2 regions of the Aureimonas sp. AU20 genome follow, and region 2 is predicted to be linked to the other one. Evidence: riboswitches for the same ligand, from Rfam matches in the RefSeq annotation. Region 2 holds a riboswitch; the other holds the start of a gene.
The links. Region 2 has a riboswitch for S-adenosylmethionine ahead of M673_RS15525 (O-succinylhomoserine sulfhydrylase). Riboswitches for the same ligand answer to the same signal wherever they lie in the genome.
Positions count from the first base shown of each region.

Region 1 (10,339 bases), on a different replicon from region 2:
CAGGGGTGAATCCACGGGCGCGGCGCGCCACGTCATCCGCGAGATTTCCCAGGTCCATCGCCCGACCCGATCGAACGCCGCCCCCAATTCCTTGGAGGTCTCGCAGACCGGCGAACGGCAGGAAGCCGGCCAACTTCGCCAGAGCGGTGTCGGCAACAATCTGACTTTGACTCAGGAAGGGCTTGCCAACAGCCTCCGCCTTGGCGAGCAGACGGGCGAGAACAACAAGGCCACCATTGTCTCGATGGGCGAGCGCAACACACTCGGCAATGCCGAACAGCACGGCACGTCAGATCAAATGAGCCTTCGGCTGGACGGCACGGGGAATTTCATCGATCAGGTCGTGCAGGCCGGGCTCGGGAGCCAGGGCGAAGGGCGCGGCAACAGCGTTTTCGTGTCGGTCATGGGCAACGACAATGGCGGCGAAGGCATTGGCGGCTATAGCGCCGTCAGCTCGCAAAGCGCAGTGTCGGGCGCCTTTGCCTCTTCGCTCGAGCAGTTCGGCGAAGGCAATACGTTGTCCCTGACGATCGGCTCGGACGGGAGCGGGCGCGCGGACGGCAATTTCTTCTCCTTCGTGCAGCGCGGCTTGGACAACGCGGCCTACGCACTTCTAACCGGCGACGGGAACGAGTTCGCCTCGTCCCAGCAGGGTGACGGCAATCGCCTCGACATCGTGCAGGCGAGCAGCGCTATTCGAGCGACCGGCGATAACCAGCGCGCCGGAAACACGGCCTTGCTCCAACAAACCGGCGACGCCAATCTCGCCGACATCCGCCAGGCCGGCGCCGGCAACGGGCTCGATATGACCGTGATCGGCGATCGGAACCTCTTGGCCGTGTCGCAGACGGGCTCGGCCAACCGGGCCGACGTTCGGATCGTCGGCAACGACAATCTGCGTCCCGCGCCGCGCGGAGGACGCCTGCCCTCCACGACCGATGCGCTCGTGAAGACGATCCTGCAGGATGGCACCGGCCATCGTGCCTCGCTCGATCTGGTCGGCAACGACAATGTGGTTTCAGTGCTTCAGCGTGGGGCGCAGGATATCGCGAACGGCATCGTGCGCGGCGATGGAAACCTCGCTACAGTCCGACAGGAAGGCGAAAAACAGACATTAAATTTCATACAAATGGGCGAATCCCAATCCCTTTTCGTTCATCAACAATAATAGACAAGTGTAGATAAATAGAAACGGGCAATAATCCGAGATCTAGATTGCGGGTCGACACGTCAACGTGGAGAATCCCGTGCGCTTTCTCGCCGCTTCCATCGCATCCCTGCTGGTCGCCTCGCCCGCCTTGGCCGGTTCGTCCAATGTGCTCACGCTGTCGCCGAACCAAGATGCATCCAATCGCATCGAGCTGTTGCTGACCGGCAACGACAATCAACTCAGCCTGTCCCAAACCTCGTCCGCCTCCTCGCCAAGCGGCAACAGCATGACCATCAACGTCCAAGGCGATCGCAACGGCGGCAAGCGGTCTTCTTCGAAGCTGACGCCGACGCTGATCGCCGATCTTCCCTGGGGCAGCCTCTCGCAGACCGGTCATTCGAACGCGATGGACATCTCGGTCTCAGGGTCGGACAATCTGTTCGCGGCCGTTCAGCAAGGCTCCTCCAACGTCATGCGGGGGTCGATTGTGGGGAACGGCAACGGCGCTGCGGTCAGTCAGTCCGGACAAAATAATTTGGCGTCCTTTTCTCAGATCGGGAAAGGGAATATGATTTCGATCACGCAAAGATCTTGGTAAACGACTATTGGTCGTGACATGACGCTAAGGGAGACGAACATGCCTTCGCCGCTATACAGGATGCTGGCTGTCGCTCTTCCCATGGCGATCTGGCCGATGGCGCAAGCGGTGGCGGAGTCGAATGTCCTGTCGATCGTGCAGGATGGTGGCGAGAACAGGTTGACGGTCGATCAGTCGCAAGCATCGAACAGTCAGGTCGGCGGTTTGGAGATCGGCGCGCCCACACTCCAGACGTTCACTCTTACGCCGAACGCCGAGACCTCTCAAAGCGAGGACACCCTTCCCGAGCAGGTTCGGCTGAATGTTTTGAGCGCGGAGCGCATGCGTGGGCAGCCGGCGCGCCAAATGGGCGGCGGAAACAGCGCCGACATCAAGATTTCCGGGAACGGCGGTTTCGTGGGACTTCTTCAGAGTTCTCCCTCGCCCAATCTCGGCAATCAGGCGAATGTCAACTTGGCGGGCGGCGGCCGAGCGCTGATCGGACAACTCGGCGGCGGCAACAAGGCCACGGCGATGCTTGGGGCCGGAGCCCTCGAAGGAACCATTCTCCAAAAGGGCGACAGCAACGTCGCAGACCTCAGCGTGACGGGCAAAGGCTCGAGCGGCAGCATCAGCCAATATGGCAGCGGACTGAACAACAGTTTGGCCGTGTCCGGCGCGGGCACGAGCGCGGCGCTGATCTCCAATGGCGTGAGCAACGGAACTGCGGGAACACCCATAACCGTCCAGTCGAACGGCGCTTCGGTTACCATCACTCAGAGCAAGATGTGAGGTCTCGGCCATGCGTTTTGCCGCAGCCTCCTGTCTCGTCGGAGCGCTTCTGATGGGCGGCCCCGTTCATGCGCAGGACGCGCCAATGGCCATCGCCTCGATCGTGGTCGAGCCCGGCGCGGGAACCGTGCGCTTGACCGGGCGTGCGCTCGGCTTGTCGAACGGGCATGTCGAGGCCCGTATGATGATCGAGAAGAGCGGTCCTTCTGGCCGGACATCGACGACGCAAGGGGGCGAGTTCGAGCTCTCGGTCGGCCAGGACGCGGTGGTGGCCACGGTCGGTCTTTCCTTAAGTCCCGGCGACAAGCTCGATGTCGATCTGGTGCTGACAAACGGCGAGCGCGAGATTTCCCGCAGCCGGCTGAACGTTGGCTCCTGATCGCAAGACCTGCATCCCCACCGAATTCCAACGACCCTTGGCCGGTGAAGCGTCCCAACCGTGGGGCAACCTATTGGGCCAATCGACCTCCAAAAGGAACATCATGGGCAAGACGTTTGCCGCGCTGATCGCTATAGGGGCCGTGACGCTGGCCGCGCCCGCTCTCGCCCAGAGCGAATCCGATTTCGTCAAGGCGTTTTCGGGAGAGTGGCAGACGCTCGATCCCGCGCTCTCCGCCGGCGGGGCCTGCCAGGTCGCGCTTCAGACGGCGCCGAGCGAAGGCAGCTACCAGCTACAGACGTCCCATTGCGGAGGCGCCCTGTCAGGCCTGTCGAAATGGAAGATCGTCGACAACCAACTGGGCTTCCTATCCGCCGATGGTGCGATCCTGGCGCGGCTCGGCGGCAACCAGAATCGCGTGAGCGGACAATTGACCAACGGCAGCACCGTGGTGCTCGAGCGGCTGGCGCCGGGGTCGGCTGCCTCCGCGGCGGCGGTGACGGCGGGCCGAAACGGCTGCGTCTTCTACGGCTACACCGCCAGCTGCGCCAAGAGCGAAGCGCGTCAGTCCCCCATGCCGAGCGGCAGCGACGAGAAGGCGCGTGCGTCCGTCCTGGTTCAGCTCAACGCCCGTGCCGAGGCTCGGCCGGATGCGCCGGTCGTGGCAACCATTCCGGCGGGGACCTGTGTCGTGATCGATCAGTGCACCACCGCGTCCGACGGAAACTGGTGCCGGGCGTCGATCTCCAACTTCTCGGGCTGGATCAGGCAGCAGGCCATGCGTGGCAACCGCTGGCCCGTGCTGACCTACGCCCCCGGCTGCGCCTCGCCGCAAGCTCAGCGCTGACGAATACTGCTACTGCTCGATGTCTCAGGGAGGATGAGGACGACCGGGCAGATCCGTTCGAGCTGTGGGCATCGATCGGATTTGCCCGGGACTGTGCAGCGAACGCGGGCCAGACGCCCGCGCTGCCCCTCACGCCGAGATAGGGCGTGAGGAAACCAGCGTAGTCGTCTGTTGTCGTGACGAGTTTCCTTACCCAAAGCGATCTGCCTCACCCGAATGTTGCAGGGCTTCGAAGTCTCGAAGGGGGCACCCATTCCCGCCAGACTGCCCTATCGCCTTGCGCCGTCCAAACGCGGTAGGAGAGCGAAAGCGAAAACGAGGTCGGTCGCGCATCGGAGGGGACGAGTGGCGAGCATCGACAGGGCGGACGGAAGGCTTGGGCTCTCGCAGGAGAGCGGAACCCCGCCGCAGTCCGACCGGAGGGACGCCGCGACGGGGCTTAATCTGGTGCAGGCGGGCGACCACAACATGCGCGTCACGCTGGAAGCGCTGCGACGCGGCGGCGCGCGCACGCGGCTGGAACTGGCCGAAACCACCGGGCTCACCGTTCCGGGAATTGCCAATATCCTGCGCCGCTTGACCGCCGACGACCTGATCGAAGGCGAGGGTGGCCTTCGCTCGCAAAGCTTCGCGATCCGGCCCGGCGGCGCCTATGGGATCGGTGTGGATCGCACGGAGTCCGGCACCTTCCTGCTCGCGGTGGATCTCTTGGGGACCGTGCTGTTCGAGGAGCACCATGCCGCCACGGGGACGCGGGAAACCGCCGATGTGGTTCGCGCCAGCACCGAACGCGCCGCTCGTCTGGCGCCCACGGGGCGGCTGGTCGGGATCGGCCTCGGAGCCGATCCGCGCTCGCAGGTGCTGCGCGAGGCGCTCGCGCCCCTGCCGGTAACGATCGAGCGGGACACTGTGGCGGCGGCGATGGCCGAGCGCCAGTTCGGCCGAGCGGGCGCCGACGACAGTTTCGTCCATATCCTGCTCGGTCCCAGCGTCCAGGCCGGCATGGTGATCGGCGGCGCCGTGTTCGACGGCGCGTCCCATCGTGCCGGGCTGGTCGGACGCATGCGGACGGGCACGGACGGCCGCTTCTTGGACGACGTGGCCTCGACCCGGCTTCTCCCCGGCTCCGATCCCGAGGCGCCCGCGGTCGCTCGCTGGATCGACGATGCGGCCGAGCACCTTACCGACATGATTATCGCCGTCTCGGCCTTTCTGGGACCGCGCCTCGTGACGGTCGGCGGGCGCCTCGGCGAACCGCTTTTGAATGCGTTGACCGCGCGGCTCGTCCGCTGCAGGGCCGAGCGGATGGGCGGACCGACCCAGCCCTACTGGCTGCCGGATCTCGCCCGCGCCAGCTTCGGTGAGACCGGCGTCGCGTTGGGGCTCGCTGCGCTTCCCCTCGTAGAGGCGCTCTTGCCCGATCCGCGCCGCTCTTTCCGAGCCGGCGCTAGAGCGTTGGATTGATTGAAAATGCTTAAGGCTCAAGACCTGTCGGTCTCGTTTGATGTGTGATGTCGTTTGCCTGATCTGCGTCTGTTGAGCGAGCGGCCGATGGCGCGGATCGCGCCGCGCTTCCCACTGGCCCAACACTTGTCCGGGTGGAAGACCAACGCTTGGTGAACGGCACCGTGTGCCTGGTCCGCAGCGGCCTTCAATGTTGAGGACGCCACCGGCTTACGGACCGCACAAGATTTGGTCCATGTGATTTATCCGATCGAACTGGCTTAGTGTTTTCGACTGCATCTTTGAGCCTGGGAAGACGAAGGCCCAAGACGGGAGCGCATCATGACCAATGCCCCACATCTGAAGGCGCACTGCACGGAGGCTATCCTTCTGAAAGAGGGGTGGTTCCCCGACGCGCAGGACGCGCGAAATAAGGGTCGTCCGAGTGAGACGGCAGGCGCCGTGCGGATGATGGACCCATCCGCACGGCGCTTGAGTTGGCTCTTGCTCAGAAGAAGCCGAGCTTCTTGGGCGAATAGCTGACCAGCATGTTCTTGGTCTGCTGGTAGTGATCGAGCATCATCTTGTGCGTCTCGCGCCCGATGCCGGATTGCTTGTATCCACCGAAGGCGGCATGCGCGGGATAGGCGTGGTAGCAGTTCGTCCAGACCCGGCCCGCCTTGATGGCGCGGCCCATGCGGTAGGCCCGCGTGCCGTCGCGCGTCCAGACACCGGCGCCCAGGCCGTAAAGCGTGTCGTTGGCGATGGCGAGGGCGTCTGCATCGTCCTTGAAGGTCGTGACGGAGACCACCGGGCCGAAGATTTCCTCCTGGAAGATGCGCATGCGGTTGTGCCCCTGAAGCACGGTGGGCTGAACGTAGTAGCCGTCGAGCCCGTCGAGATGCGCGCGGCCGCCCCCTGTCAGAACCTTCGCCCCTTCGTCGCGGCCGATCTCGAGATAGGAGAGGATCTTCTCCATCTGCTCGCCTGAGGCCTGCGCGCCGACCATCGTGGCCGGGTCGAGCGGATCGCCCTGGATCATCGCCTCGACGCGCTTGACCGCCCGCTCCATGAAGCGGTCGTAGATCGATTCGTGAACCAGCGCCCGGCTCGGGCAGGTGCAGACCTCCCCCTGGTTCAAGGCGAACATGGCAAAGCCTTCCAGCGCCTTGTCGAGGAAGTCGTCATCTTCCGCCGCCACGTCGGCGAAGAAGATGTTGGGGCTCTTGCCGCCGAGTTCCAGCGTTACCGGAATGAGGTTCTCGGAGGCATATTGCATGATGAGGCGACCGGTCGTCGTCTCGCCGGTGAAGGCGATCTTGGCGATGCGCCTGGACTGGGCGAGCGGTTTGCCCGCTTCGAGACCATAGCCGTTCACGACATTGACGACGCCCGGCGGCAGAAGATCGCCGATCAGTTCCATCAGGACGAGGATCGAGAGCGGCGTCTGCTCGGCGGGTTTCAGCACCACGCAATTGCCGGCGGCGAGCGCGGGCGCCAGCTTCCAGACGGCCATCAGAAGCGGGAAGTTCCAGGGAATGATTTGGCCGACCACACCCAGCGGCTCGTGGAAATGGTAGGCGACCGTGTCGTAGTCGATCTCCGACAGGCTGCCTTCCTGCGCGCGCAGGCAGCCGGCGAAATAGCGGAAATGGTCGATCGCCAGGGGAAGATCGGCGGCGCGCGTTTCGCGGATCGGCTTGCCGTTGTCCCAGGTCTCGGCCGTGGCGAGCTGGTCGAGATTTTCCTCCATCCGGTCGGCGATGCGCAGAAGCGCGAGCGCGCGCTCAGCGGGGCTGGTTCGGCCCCAGCTCTCGGCGGCGGCATGGGCGGCGTCGAGCGCGCGCTCCACATCCTCGGCCCCGCTGCGGGCGACTTCGCACAGAATCCGCCCGTCGATGGGGGAGTGGTTCTGGAAGGTGCGCCCGTCTGCGGCGTCCGTCCAGCGGCCGCCGACGAAATTGCCGTAGCGCGGCTTGAACGGGGCCGAGCGGGTGGTGATCGGTAGCTGGATCGTCATGGAACCTCCTCATTCCTCGCGATGAGCAAGAGAAGGTTCCGCCCCATCGGGCGGGCGCGCAAGCAACGGATGGACCGCGCGCCTCGGATGTGGTGAAATTTCAAGGCCATCGTTCAAGCATTCGATGCAGCGTGCGACAGTAAAAGGCACCGGTGTCGCAAAATGCGACAGTGGGACGAAGCGGAGCGATCATGGAACAGAGCGATATGACCTCGGCACGGCACGCCTTCTTCCAGGAAGGACAGTTGCCGAGTGCTGCGGTGCGACATTCTGTACTGCGGTCTTGGTTGCGGTGCAGCGATCTTGGCCTTGCCGAAGCACGCGCGCCCACTCTCCAGCCGCTGACGGCGTCCGAACTTCGCCTGCTGCACCAACGTCACGACGCTCTGCGACGCCTCTGCCGGCCCGAACTGGAAATGATCGCGGGCGAAGCGCGGGACACGGGCAGCGTCGCGATCCTGACGGACAGCGAGGGCATGATCCTCGACACGATCGGCGACGCCGGCTTCGCCTCACGCGCGGCCGAACTGGCGCTGCGCCCCGGCGTTTCGTGGAAGGAGGCCAGCACCGGCACCAACGCCATCGGCACGGCCCTGGCCGAGCGGCGCGCCATCGCCGTCAACGGTTCCGAGCACTTCTTCTCCGATCACCGCGTGCTCAGCTGCGCCGCGACGCCCATCACCGATCCGCGCGGCGCCCTTATCGGCGCGCTCGATCTGACGGGATCGTCCAGCCGTGGGCACGGCCATGCGCTCGGGCTGATCAGGCTGGCGGTCGACCAGATCGAGCATCGCCTGTTTCGCCGCTATTTCGAGGACTGCCGCCTTCTGCGCTACCACAGCGACCCGGCCATGCTCGGAACCAGCCGGGAGGGCATTCTCGTTTTCCGCGAAGACCGGTTGGTCGCGGGCAACCGGCGCGGCTTGTCGCTGGCCGGCCTTTCGTGGGACGCGCTGGACGAGGTGCTGTTCGAAACGATCCTTTCCGTCGAGGAGCCGCGACGGGGCGGGCTTCTCCTGCGCCTGTCCTCCGGCGCCTACGCCGTGGGCCATTGGGATGCGGACCATGCCTTGCCGCGCGGCGGCGATCTCGGCCTCGGTGCCAGCCCGGCGGGCGAGGGGGCCGCGACGACGCTGGAGGAGCGCGAGGTCGAGGCGATCGCGGCCGCGCTCGCCGCCGCAGACGGCAATATCAGCAAGGCCGCCCGCCATCTCGGCATCCACCGCAGCACGATCCACCGCTACCGCAAACAGGGCCTGATCTGACCAGAGAGCGAAGGCTCGCATCGGCTCGATCTATTCGAAAGCCTGCGGTTCGGCCATCCGGCGCTCACTGATCTCGGTTCGACGAGGAGTTGGGAGCCCGGCATCCTCGTGACGCAAAGCCGCCATCCGACGCAGACGTGGTGAAGCGGCCGTACCGTCTCCCCGATAGCGGACATTGCCGGACCCGGAATTCCGCGATAAGCATCGCTCCGCATCAAGAGTTGGGGCGACGCCCGACGCCAACCTGCCGATCCGGGCAAGGTGGCACTCCCGCAAGGGAGGATGTGGCCGATCCGGCAATCCCACGGACCTCAGCCACTCCAGTCGTCCCCCGAAGAGAGGACGACGACGCGTGCCGATCAAAATTCCCGACCATCTTCCTGCCCGCCGGACTTTGGAGGCGGAAGGCGTCGCGGTGATGGGCGAGACCGACGCGGTGCGGCAGGACATCCGCCCCTTGCGGATCGGTCTCCTCAATCTCATGCCCGACAAGATCGGCACGGAAACGCAGATCGCCCGGCTCCTTGGCGCGACGCCGCTGCAGATTGAGCTGACGCTCGTTCGCATCAGCGACCACGTCGCGCGCCACACCTCGGCGGACCACCTGTCGGCCTTCTACAAACCTTGGAGCGAGGCACGGGCCGAGCGCTTCGACGGCTTCGTCATCACCGGGGCGCCGGTGGAGCATCTGCCGTTCGGCGAGGTGCGCTATTGGCCCGAGCTGCGCCAGATCCTCGACTGGACGCAGACCCATGTCCACGCGACACTGACCATCTGCTGGGCGGCGCAGGCGGCGCTGCAGCATCTCCACGGCATACCCAAGCACCCGCTCGCCGCCAAGGCCTTCGGCGTGTTCGCGCAAGCCAACCTCGCGCCCGCCTCGCCCTGGCTGCGCGGCTTTCCCGATCGGTTCGACGTGCCCGTCTCGCGCTGGACCGAGGTGCGGGAGGCGGATTTTCCGGCGGAGGGCGGCCTGGTCACCCTGGCCCGCGCTCCTGAGACGGGCCCCTGCCTCGTCAGCGATCCCCGCCACCGGATGCTGCACATGTTCAATCATCTCGAATACGAGACCGACACGCTTGCCAAGGAGTACCATCGGGACGGCGCGGGTCCTTTGCCGGTGGGCTACTTCCCGAAGGACGATCCCGCTGGCGCGCCCGAGAACCGCTGGCGGGGCCACGCGCATCTTCTGTTCGGGAACTGGATCAACGAGATCTATCAGACGACGCCGTTCGACATCGGCTTCATCGGTGCGTCGTCCTGATTTCCCGTAGGACATAAGACTTGTCGGTTTCGCCTGGCGACCGGTGAGGGCAGTCACGGACATCACCACGCGGCAGGATCAAGCCGTTGATGGGATCGAACTCGGCCAGCGTCCGCATCCCGGCTCGCGAAGCGGCAGGGTGCGTCAGGGGCGCACGCGGCGGGATGATTTCCGCCTCGCCGGTGTTGTCCCCGATGCCGGTCGAATGAACGACCGCCGACACGGGAGTTGTTCATGCTGCGCACCCTATCGCGCTTTTCGCTGATCGTTCTGGCAACGTTCGCTTCGTCCGGTGCCGGGGCGGCCGTTGCCGACGGCGGGAGCTACCGGATCGCGCCCACGTCCTCCATCGGCTTTCATGTCGGCCAGGTCGGAGGCGGCGGGATCGATGGCACCATCAAGGAGGTCTCGGGACAGTTCCGGCTCGATCCGTCCGATCCCGCCCGCGCCAGCGTCTCGATCGATCTGAAGGCCGCCAGCGTCGCCACGGGACAGCCGCGCATCGATGCGTTTCTACAGTCCGAGGCCGTGTTCGACGCCGACGCGCATCCCGACATCACCTTCCGCTCGACCCGCGTGGTTCAGACCGGGCCACGGACGGC
Region 1 is NZ_CP006368.1:153,515-163,853, forward strand. Features, by position in the region: gene M673_RS17665 (hypothetical protein) at 1-1,168, shown strand, start outside; gene M673_RS17670 (hypothetical protein) at 1,248-1,748, shown strand; gene M673_RS17675 (hypothetical protein) at 1,788-2,519, shown strand; gene csgH (curli-like amyloid fiber formation chaperone CsgH) at 2,530-2,898, shown strand; gene M673_RS17685 (SH3 domain-containing protein) at 3,002-3,745, shown strand; gene M673_RS17690 (ROK family protein) at 4,091-5,209, shown strand; gene adh (aldehyde dehydrogenase) at 5,697-7,208, opposite strand; gene M673_RS17700 (sigma-54-dependent Fis family transcriptional regulator) at 7,400-8,473, shown strand; SAM-I-IV-variant riboswitch at 8,680-8,787, shown strand; gene M673_RS17705 (homoserine O-succinyltransferase) at 8,826-9,737, shown strand; gene M673_RS17710 (YceI family protein) at 9,972-10,339, shown strand, end outside.
Region 1: another riboswitch for S-adenosylmethionine. It lies ahead of M673_RS17705 (homoserine O-succinyltransferase); the one in region 2 lies ahead of M673_RS15525 (O-succinylhomoserine sulfhydrylase).

Region 2 (10,339 bases):
TCAAGCAGAGCCTTGCCTCGCTGGCCGATCGCTATCCCGCCGTGGTCTCGGAAGTTCGCGGCGAGGGGCTCCTGATCGGCCTCAAGGCCGTGGTGCCCAACACGAAGCTGATCGAGGCGCTGCGCGATCATTCGATGCTGGCGGCACCCGCCGGCGACAATGTCGTGCGCTTCCTGCCGCCGCTCACCGTCACCGAGAGTGAAATCCGCGAGGCGATGGAGCGGCTGGAGGCCGCCGTCGCCGACCTGTCCCAGTCCCATCCCGAAAGCAGCGCGGCATGAGCCAAGTTCTCGCCTCCGCGCCGCCGGCCGTTTCGGCCGTCCGGCACTTCATCGATCTGTCCACCATGAAGGGCGGGGATCTGCGCGCCATTCTGGACGACGCGCGGGAGCGCAAGGCGCTCGGCCGCCAGGGCCCGCGCCCGCTCGAAGGGCGCATGCTCGCCATGATCTTCGAGAAGCCCTCGACGCGAACCCGCGTGTCGTTCGACGTCGGCATGCGCCAGCTCGGCGGCGAGACGCTGTTTCTGTCGGGCTCGGAAATGCAGCTCGGCCGGGCCGAGACGATCGCCGACACGGCGCGCGTCCTGTCGCGCTATGTCGACGCGATCATGATCCGCACCACGGATCATTCGCGCCTTCTGGAAATGGCGGAAGCGGCGACCGTGCCCGTCATCAACGCGCTGACCGACGACACGCATCCCTGCCAGATCATGGCCGATCTCCTGACCTTCGAGGAGCATCGCGGCCCGGTGAAGGGCAAGACCTTCGCCTGGACGGGCGACGGCAACAATGTCCTGAACTCCCTGATCGAAGCGGCGGGGCGGTTCGACTTCGCGCTGCGCGTGGCGACGCCCGAAGGCTCCGAGCCCGATCCGCGCTATGTCGAGGCGGCGCGCGCTGCGGGCACGCGTCTGCACCTCACGCATGACGCCCTGGAAGCCGTGTCGGGCGCCGACTGCGTCGTCACCGACACCTGGGTGTCGATGGGCCGCGAGGATCAGGCGCGCGGGCACAATGTCTTCATGCCCTATCAGGTGAACGAGCGGCTGATGGCACATGCCGATCCGCAGGCCCTCTTCATGCACTGCCTGCCCGCTCATCGCGGCGAGGAGGTGACGGACGAGGTGATCGACGGGCCTCAGTCCGTGGTCTTCGACGAGGCCGAGAACCGACTTCATGCCCAGAAGTCGATCCTTGCCTGGGTGTTCGGGAACGTGGCGACGCATGGCTGAAGATCATCTGGAACTCGGCGAATTCGGTTTCGCCGGCGACGACGCGGTCGTGCCCTATGCGGTCGAGGCGCTGGACGCGCGCGGCCGCGCCGTGCAACTCGGCGCCATGGTGGACCAGATTCTGGCCCGCCACGACTATCCCGCCCCGGTCGCTCAGCTTTTGGCCGAGATGATCGTTCTCACCGTGCTGCTCGGCACCTCGCTGAAGTTCGACGGCAAGTTCATCGCCCAGACCCAGACCGACGGTCCCGTCGATCTCCTGGTGGTGGACTACACCGCGCCCTCCAGCGTGCGCGCCTATGCCCGCTTCGACGCCGAGCGTCTGGCGGAAGCCGTGGCGGCGCATCAGGCCGATCCGCCCTCGCTGCTCGGCTCGGGCATCCTGGCGCTGACCATCGACCAGGGCGCGCACACGCAGCGCTACCAGGGCATCGTGGAGCTGAACGGGGACTCGCTGGAAAGCGTGGCGGAAAACTACTTCCGCCAGTCCGAGCAGATCCCAACCACCATTCGTCTGGCCGTGGCGCGCATCGCGCGCCGCGCCGAGGCGGGCGGGTTCCGGGAAAGCTGGCGCGCCGGCGGCTTGATCGCGCAGTTCCTGCCCTCCTCGCCCGAGCGCATGCGCCTGCGCGATCTGCCGGGCGGCGATGCGCCGGAGGGGACGCAGGAGCCTCAGTTCGACGAGGACGACGCTTGGACCGAGGTTCAGGCGCTTGTCGGCACGATCGAGCCCTCCGAGCTCGCGGACCCCGAGGTCGGCGTCGAGCGGCTGCTCTTCCGCCTGTTCCACGAGCGCGGCGTGCGCGTCTTTCCCGGCGTGCCGGTGCGCGACGACTGCTCCTGCACGCGCGAGAAGATCCGCGGCGTGCTCGAGAACTTCTCGCCCGAGGACATCGCCGAAAGCGTCGAGGACGGGGCGATCAACGTGACCTGCGAATTCTGCGGCGAGGCCTACACGTTCTCGCCGGACGAATTCCATCACGACCACGACCACGATCATGGCCGGGAGAGCGAGCAGGGCCATAGCCACGGTCAGAGCCGCGGCGACAAGCACTGATCGGTTGGCGCCGCGTCAGTTGAGGACGCGCACGCCCTCCGGGGCATCCAGCGAAAAGGCGGGCACTTCGATGTCGAAGGCCCGTCCGTCCGCCGTTTCCATGCGGAACGAGCCGCGCATGATGCCGGACGGCGTGCCCAGCGGGCAGCCCGACGTATAGGTGAAGCTGTCGCCCGGCGAGAGGATCGGCTCCTCGCCCACCACGCCCGGCCCGCGCACTTCCTCCACCTGCCCGCGCCCGTTGGTGATGTGCCAATAGCGCGAGCGCAGCTGCACCGTCTCGCGCGAACCGTTCTCGATCTCGATGCGATAGGCGAAGACCCAGCGTCCGTCTTCGGGGTCGGACTGGTCGGGAAGAAAGCTCGGGCTCACGCAAACCGTGATGTGCCGCGTCGTCGCCTTGTACATGTCTGAACGTTTGCCTGCCGGGTGGCGGGCCGCCGAAGCGGCCCGCGATGGGATTTGTCGAAGCCCTCTCTGCCTTCCGACCAAGGCGAAGCCGAGGCGAAGGGCAGGGAAGGTGCTGCCTGCGTTTTTAGACGGCGGCGAGCGCCCGCTCCAGGTCCTCCACCAGATCGGCGCCGTCCTCGATCCCCGCCGAGAGGCGCAGGAGGCCGGGGCCGATGCCCAGTTCCGCGCGCGCCTCGTCGGTCAGGCTCTTGTGCGTCGTGGTGGCGGGGTGGGTGATGAGGCTCTTGGCATCGCCCAGATTGTTGGACAGCTTGATGATCTGGAGCGCGTTGGAAAATCGGAAGGCCGCCTCCTTGCCGCCCGCCAGCTCCACCGCGATCAGCGTCGAGCCGCCCGTCATCTGCCGCTTCACCAGCTCGGCCTGCGGATGGTCGGCGCGGCCGGGATAGAGCACGCGCGCAACCTTGGGCGATGCGGCGAGAGCATCGGCCATGCGCGCGGCGTTGGCCGTTTGCTGCGCGACGCGCAGCGGCAGGGTCTCGAGGCCCTTCAGCAGCGTCCAGGCGTTGAAGGGCGAGAGCGAGGGGCCGGTGTGGCGGAAGAAGTCCTGGACGTTCTTCTCGATCCACTCGGCCGAGGACAGGATGACGCCGCCCAGGCACCGGCCCTGGCCGTCGATATGTTTGGTGGCGGAATAGACGACGACGTCTGCACCGAGCTCCAGAGGCTTCTGCTGCAGGGGCGTTGCGAAGACGTTGTCGACCACCAGAACCGCGCCCGCCGCATGGGCGATCTCGGCGACGGCCCGGATATCGACCAGTTCCAGCGTGGGGTTGGTCGGGCTTTCCAGGAAGAAGAGCTTGGTCTCGGGTCGCACGGCGGCGCGCCACTGGTCGAGATCGCGCCCGTCCACCAGGGTCGAGGACACGCCGGCGCGGCCGAGCACGGTCTCGATGATGTAGCGGCAGGAGCCGAACAAGGCGCGCGCGGCGACCACATGGTCTCCCGCCTTCACCGCGCATTGCAGCGCGGTCGAGATCGCGGCCATGCCGGAGGCGGTGGCGCGCGCGTCCTCGGCGCCTTCCAGCGCCATCATCCGCTCTTCGAACATGCGCGTCGTCGGGTTGGCGTAGCGGGAATAGACATAGCCCGGCTCTTCGCCCTTGAAGCGCGCCTCGGCGGCCTCGGCGGTGGGGTAGACGAAGCCTTGCGTCAGGAACAGCGCCTCGGACGTCTCGCCGAACCCGGAGCGCATCGTGCCTCCGTGGACCATCTGGGTGGCGGGCCGCAGGCGCGATGTCTCGTCGGGCTTGGACATGAGGATCACTCCGAGGGCCGACTTCATGAAGGGCTACGCCTTCGGAACCGCTCGGGAGAACTCGAGAAACGGCCCTTTAGCGAGTTGTTTAACGTGGCTGCAAGCCGGCCGGCAAAATCACCACGGCAAGACGCATAAGCCGCGACCGGCCACAAATCAATCGCCGCCATGCCGCAGCGGGACGGGATTTTTACCGTGACGCCAAGGTCGGGCGTCGATCCATCTCGATTTTTCCCCGCGACGCCTGTAGGACCCGTGCATGACCGGCGGTATTCTTCCTGATCGAGACATTGCGGCGCTGTTCGAGGCGGGCGGCATCACGGCCGATCGGGTCTTCGACGCCGACCAGATTCAGCCAGCGAGCCTGGACCTTCGGCTCGGCTCCAGGGCCTACCGCGTGCGCGCCAGCTTCCTGCCGGGGCGGGGCGCCTGCGTCGCCGACAAGCTCGCGCGCTTCTCCATGCACGAGATCGACCTGACGGGCGGCGCCGTTCTGGAAACGGGCTGCGTTTATGTCGTGCCGCTGCAGGAGGCCCTGGCGCTGCCGCCCGAGGTTCGCGCGGCGGCCAATCCGAAATCCTCCACGGGCCGGCTCGACATCTTCACCCGCGTGATGGTCGACGGCGCGCAGGAGTTCGACAAGGTGCCGGCCGGCTATCGTGGTCCGCTCTTCATCGAGATCAGCCCGCGCACCTTTCCGATCGTGGTGCGGCCCGGCTCGCGCCTCAGCCAGATCCGCTTTCGCACCGGAGACGCGCAGCTCGGCGAAGCGGAGCTGGCCGCGCTTCACGCCAGCGAACGGCTGACCAGCACGGCGGACGCCAACATTTCGGGTGGCGGCATCGCCCTCTCGATCGATCTCCTGGGCAATGCCGACGGTCTCGTCGGCTATCGCGGCAAGCGCCACACGGGCGTGGTGGACGTGGACAAGCGCGCCGCACAGCCCGTGCTCGACTTCTGGGAGCCGATCCATCGCTCCGGCACGGGCGAACTCGTGCTCGATCCCGACGAGTTCTACATTCTCGTGTCCGAAGAGGCGGTGCATGTCCCCCCCGCCTATGCCGCCGAGATGACGCCGTTCGACCCGCTGGTCGGCGAGTTCCGCGTTCACTACGCCGGCTTTTTCGACCCCGGCTTCGGCCACAGTCTGGCCGGCGGCACGGGCAGCCGCGCGGTGCTGGAAGTGCGCAGCCACGACGTGCCCTTCATTCTGGAGCACGGCCAGATCGTCGGCCGCCTCGTCTACGAGCGCATGGCCTCGCTGCCGAGCCGGCTCTACGGCATCGACCTCAATTCCAACTACCAGGCCCAGGGGCTTAAGCTTTCCAAGCATTTCGTCTGACGCGCAGCGCGAGTGAGACATGGTGGGAAGCGGAATGCAGCCGGCGCTGATCGGGCTTCTGGTCGCTTTCACGATCGCTTTGGCGCTCTTCGCGCGCCGCGCCCGGCGCATCGCGCGCGAGGCGAGGCGCGAGATCGATGCTCTCCGCGTCGAAGAGGCGGCCCGCGAGGAGGAGGCCGAGCGGCGCCGGCAATATTTCGAGGAGAACGACGTCTCGCGCTCCGCGAACCAGCTTCGCTTCATCGCGAGCGCTGAGCTGCGCGCCGTCTGCCCCGTGAATAAGGAAGCCTCGCGCGTTCTCTACGCGCTGGACGAATGGGTGCGCGACCAGCGGCCGGACTGGCGTCTGTCCTTCGAGGTCGCCATGGGCGCCTTCGTGAAGACGGCCTACGACCCTTCCGATCGCCGCCTGCGGGCCGCCTTCAGCTCCTTCAACAGCAAGCGGGTGGATTTCCTGCTGATCGACCGCTTCGGCCAGCCTCGGCTTGTGGTGGAATATCACGGGACCGGCCACGACCTTTCGGAGGATGCGGCGGACCGCATGGCGGTCAAGCGCCTCGTGCTGGAGCGCGTCGGCATTCCGCTGGTAGAAGTGCCGGCCGGTGCCGGCAAGGCGGAGATCCTTCGCCTTCTGACGGACGGCGCGTGCGCCGAGGCGGGGCGCCCAGACGGGGCGGGGCCGCGCTGGCGGAGATAGCGCCGCATGCTCCTTCCTCCCGCCAGCCGGCTCTTGCCAGGAAACCGCCGTTCCGCTACGTGTTGGGCGTGAGCGCGGGCGTAGTTCAGCGGTAGAACGCCAGCTTCCCAAGCTGGATGTCGTGGGTTCGATCCCCATCGCCCGCTCCAATATCTCCCTTCCGATTTTCGATATTCGAACGGGCTTCGGCTCGCGGTTTCGGCTGGCGAGGGAGGACCGAAGACGGGCCAGCCTTGGGCTGCGACGATCGAAAGCCGTCAGCCGCTTTTTCCAATCGAACCCTCTTGCATTCCCCCTCGGGATGGCTCATAAGCCGCCCATCCGCAGCGCCTCACGGGGCGGCGGAGACAAGAGCGGGCGGGCGTAGCTCAGTGGTAGAGCACAACCTTGCCAAGGTTGGGGTCGTGGGTTCGAATCCCATCGCCCGCTCCAGTTTTCTCAAGACATTCAAATTCTCCACGTTCGAGCCGGTGGCTTTGTCGCGTCGAGCTGTTGGCCGTTCGACGGGCGTTGCACATCGCGGCGATGCTCCATGCCTGACGGCGTTGCCACTTTGCGTCGGCGTCTTCGCCTATGATCGTCTGAGTCTTTAACCCAGCACCATTGTCCGGGCCGAACCAGCGGGCGCGCCTCGCGCCCGCCCGCTGGCTGAGAGCCTCTTAAGGCTGATTGATCGCGACCTGCCGCTGTCCGTCGAAGAGGTTCGAGCCCCAGGCGCGGGCGGAGACCATGGCGGGGAAGGGGGAGGCCGGGGGTGTGGCGGTCGGCGCGACGCCCAAAATCGGCAGGATGCGCGCGATGATCTTGCCCGTGGTCGGCACCACGTTCCAGCCCGAGGTGCGGAAGCCGTAGGTCTCGGGCAGGGGCTTGGGCTCGTCCAGAACCGTCATGAAGAGATAGCGCGGCGCATGGGCTGGCGCGATGCCCATGAAGGCGGTGAGCACCGTGCCGCTGTCGTAGCGCCCGTTCACGACCTTCTCCGCCGTGCCGGTCTTGCCGCCGACGAAATAGCCGTCGACATCCGCCTTGCCGGCCGAGCCGACGCGGGCGTTCAGCCGCATCAGGAAGCGCAGCGCCTCGCCGGTGCGCTCCGACACGACGCCTTCCGACACGACCCGCTCCGCCACGTCGGCGCCCTTGACGAAGGTCGGGCGCAGGAGGCGGCCGCCATTCACCACGGCGGCGATGCCCATGCTCGCCTGAAGCGGCGTCACCGCGATGCCGTGGCCGAAGGAAATCGTCGCCGTATTGAGATCGCCCCATTTGGCGGGGAAAAGCGGGCTGGCGCTTTCCGGCAGTTCGGTCTTCAGCCGGTCGAGCTGGCCGAGCCGCTTGAGGAAGGAGCGGTGATGCTCCGGGCCGACCGCCATCGCCATCTTGCCCATGACGATGTTGGAGGAGTGGATGAAGGATTCGGGAATGTTCAGAGGCCGGTTCTGGCCGCGATAGTCGCGGATGGAGAAGCGGCCGAAGCGCAAGGGGGCGCTGGCGTCCACCACCGAGCGCAGGTCGAACAGGCCGGAATCCAGCGCCATGGCCGTGGTCATGGCCTTGAAGGTCGAGCCCATCTCGTAGGTGCCGACATTGACGCGGTTGATGCGGTCCGGCTTCAGGGCGTCGGTCGGCACGTTGGGGTCGAAATCGGGCAGCGAGGCGAGGGCGATGACCTCGCCGTTCGTCACGTCCATCACAAGCCCTGCGCCCGCGATCGCGCTGAACTTATTGACCGCCTCGGAGAGTTCCACCGTCAGCGCGTGCTGCGCGCGCAGGTCGAGGCTGAGGCGGATCGGCTCCAGGTTCTCGCTGTCGAGATCCAGACCCGCGCCGCGCAGCACCTGCAGTCCCTGCCGGTCCACCCAGCTTTCCATGCCCGCGATGCCAATATTGTCGACATTGACCGCGCCCAGGACATGCGCCGCCGCGCGGCCATTGGGATAGAGCCGGCGCAGTTCGTCGCGGAAGCCGACGCCAGGAATGCCCAGCGCCCAGAGCGCGTCGCGCTCTGCGCGCGTCGTGGTGCGCTTGATCCAGGTGAAGGCCGAGCGGCTCGACAGGCGCTTGCGCAGATCGGCCGGGTCGAGATCGGGGAAGACGCGCGTCAGACCCTCGATCGCCTCGTCCACGTCCACCATGCGGCGTGGCTCGGCATAAACCGAGGCGCTGGGGATATCCATGGCGAGCACCTGGCCGTTGCGGTCCAGAATGTTCGGCCGCGCCTTGGAGGGCGGCGAGGGCCAGGCGACGGGCGTCGGCTCCTCCACCGCGCCGAGCATCACCAGCCGGCCGCCGATGACGCAGTAGATGCCGGCGAAGAGCCCGAGGATCAGCCCGGTGCGAAGGCGGACATAGGCCGGACGGCGCGACAGGAGCTCGGGCGCGGGCGCGGCGGATAGCAGGCGTCGAATGTTGGGAAAGCGCATGGGTGGGTCGTCCGCGTCTGGAACTTTCCGGCCGAAATCGGCCGCTGGGCGTTCGCGGAGAGGGGCGCGGGCGAGACAAGCCGGCTGGGCGAACCGAAGGGGCAGGGACTATGGGCGCCTGCCGGCTGGGCGAGCCGATCGCGCCCTGGCCCCGCTCGCGCCGGCGGCGCGGATGCGAGGAGCGGGCGGCCGGCTTCGACCTTTCGGGTTCGCGGGGCTAGCTAGAGCATCCCGAGCGATCCGCTCCGAAGATCGGAGCGGTGGCGGGGAGGGGGCCTGTCGGGTCCGGAAAGGTCGGTGGCTGCACCAAGACGCGCACCGGCCATCGTCCAAGAGGACTGCGGGCGCTCGGCGATCTGCCAGGTTCCCGGCATCATGGCCTCGAAGGACGAGGGCTCGTCCTGATCCCCGGCGACCTGCGGCGCGCCGGAATCGTCCGGGGTGGCAGCGTCCTGATGGACCAGAAGAGTGGGCGGCAGATCGCTTGCGGCAAACCCGGCCGGCGATGTCACGAAACCGATCAGCACCAACGCCGCGAAGGCGAAGAGCGTGCTGGCGATCCGGGCAAAGGCGCGGGCGAGCGGAGGCGACATGCCCCAACCTCGCCCCAGGCTGGTTAAGACTTGGTGAATAAACTCGCTCGAAAATCGCTGGATCGAAGGCTCGCCGGAGGAAGGGCAGAGCACGGTCGAAGCGTGCTTTCAGCGCTAGGCGGTTGCGAGGAGGTTCGTGGGCGCGAGCTTGTCGGCGGGCGCTGGACGGGCCGGTTGGGCGCTCTGAAGGCCGACGCTGAGGGCGTCGGCCGCTTGGCGTCAAGGATTGGCGCTGGGGCTGCCGTTGGGCGTGGCGCCGGGATTGGTCGGGATCGTTCCCTGCTGCTGCAGCGAAATCTTGGCGGTGGCCGGGTCGGCCGTCGGGCCACCGATCACGAGCGTGCTGATCATGGCCGTGAGCAGGACCAGCAGAAAGACGCCGATCGCGATGCGCAGCTTCGGCCCCATCGGCTTGTTGTGCGAGATTACGCGATCTTCTTCCACGCTATGCGACGTCATGTTGGCGATCCTCCGAGCCTTGTCGAAGGGAAACGTCATCGTGCTCGTCAGCGTTCCATAGGGCTCGCGCGAGCCCGGACCAGAGTGCTTTGAGTGTGCAGACACAAACGGTCTAGGCCTGCGATGACCTGGCAAACGATCAGAATTTGAAAGGTGGCTCCCCGGGCCGGATTCGAACCAGCGACCGATCGATTAACAGTCGATTGCTCTACCACTGAGCTACCGGGGAATGACGCGCTGTTACCAAAGAAGACCGGGCGGGGCAATCGCAAAATGACATTTTGATGCCAAAGCGCGATGTGTCTGTGGATGATCGGACGATGGTGGGTCTGTCGCGGGACCCTGACAGATCAGTCGGGAGCCGCGGCAGGAGCCGATCCTGTGGGAGGACTTCGCGTGCTGAACATGGGCGGCGAGGGGGCCCAAGTCCAGCCGCGCCCTGTCGGGACGATCCCCACACGGCAAGCCTGGCGAAAGGCTGGATCGGAACCGCCGAGCCGCCATGCCGATTATGGCCTCAAACGGAGACGGGTGAGTCCCATGAACGAACAGATCAAGCGTGTCGGTCCCGAGGACGAGTCGCGAGAAAGCCAGATCGAGAAGCCGCCGGGCTCCACGGCGTCGGGCGATCTCAAGCCGAAGGACGAGCGCGGCCGCGTCGAGCCCAAGGGCGACGGCAATCCCCATGTGACCGGCGACGTGCGGCAGGGCTGAGCGGCCCTAAACGGAACGGGCCGCCAAAAGGGCGGCCCGCTGAGAACGAAACGGTGGGTCGCACCGTTCTCAGGCGCTGAGTTTCTGGAACCCG
Region 2 is NZ_CP006367.1:3,399,877-3,410,215, reverse strand. Features, by position in the region: gene M673_RS15545 (aspartate aminotransferase family protein) at 1-281, shown strand, start outside; gene argF (ornithine carbamoyltransferase) at 278-1,234, shown strand; gene M673_RS15535 (Hsp33 family molecular chaperone) at 1,227-2,291, shown strand; gene apaG (Co2+/Mg2+ efflux protein ApaG) at 2,307-2,699, opposite strand; gene M673_RS15525 (O-succinylhomoserine sulfhydrylase) at 2,827-4,047, opposite strand; SAM riboswitch at 4,077-4,154, opposite strand; gene M673_RS15520 (2'-deoxycytidine 5'-triphosphate deaminase) at 4,280-5,362, shown strand; gene M673_RS15515 (DUF2726 domain-containing protein) at 5,382-6,059, shown strand; tRNA gene M673_RS15510 (tRNA-Gly) at 6,134-6,208, shown strand; tRNA gene M673_RS15505 (tRNA-Gly) at 6,417-6,491, shown strand; gene M673_RS15500 (peptidoglycan D,D-transpeptidase FtsI family protein) at 6,719-8,479, opposite strand; gene M673_RS15495 (hypothetical protein) at 8,701-9,072, opposite strand; gene M673_RS15490 (hypothetical protein) at 9,292-9,531, opposite strand; tRNA gene M673_RS15485 (tRNA-Asn) at 9,686-9,760, opposite strand; gene M673_RS24675 (hypothetical protein) at 10,072-10,245, shown strand; gene M673_RS15480 (methyl-accepting chemotaxis protein) at 10,315-10,339, opposite strand, start outside.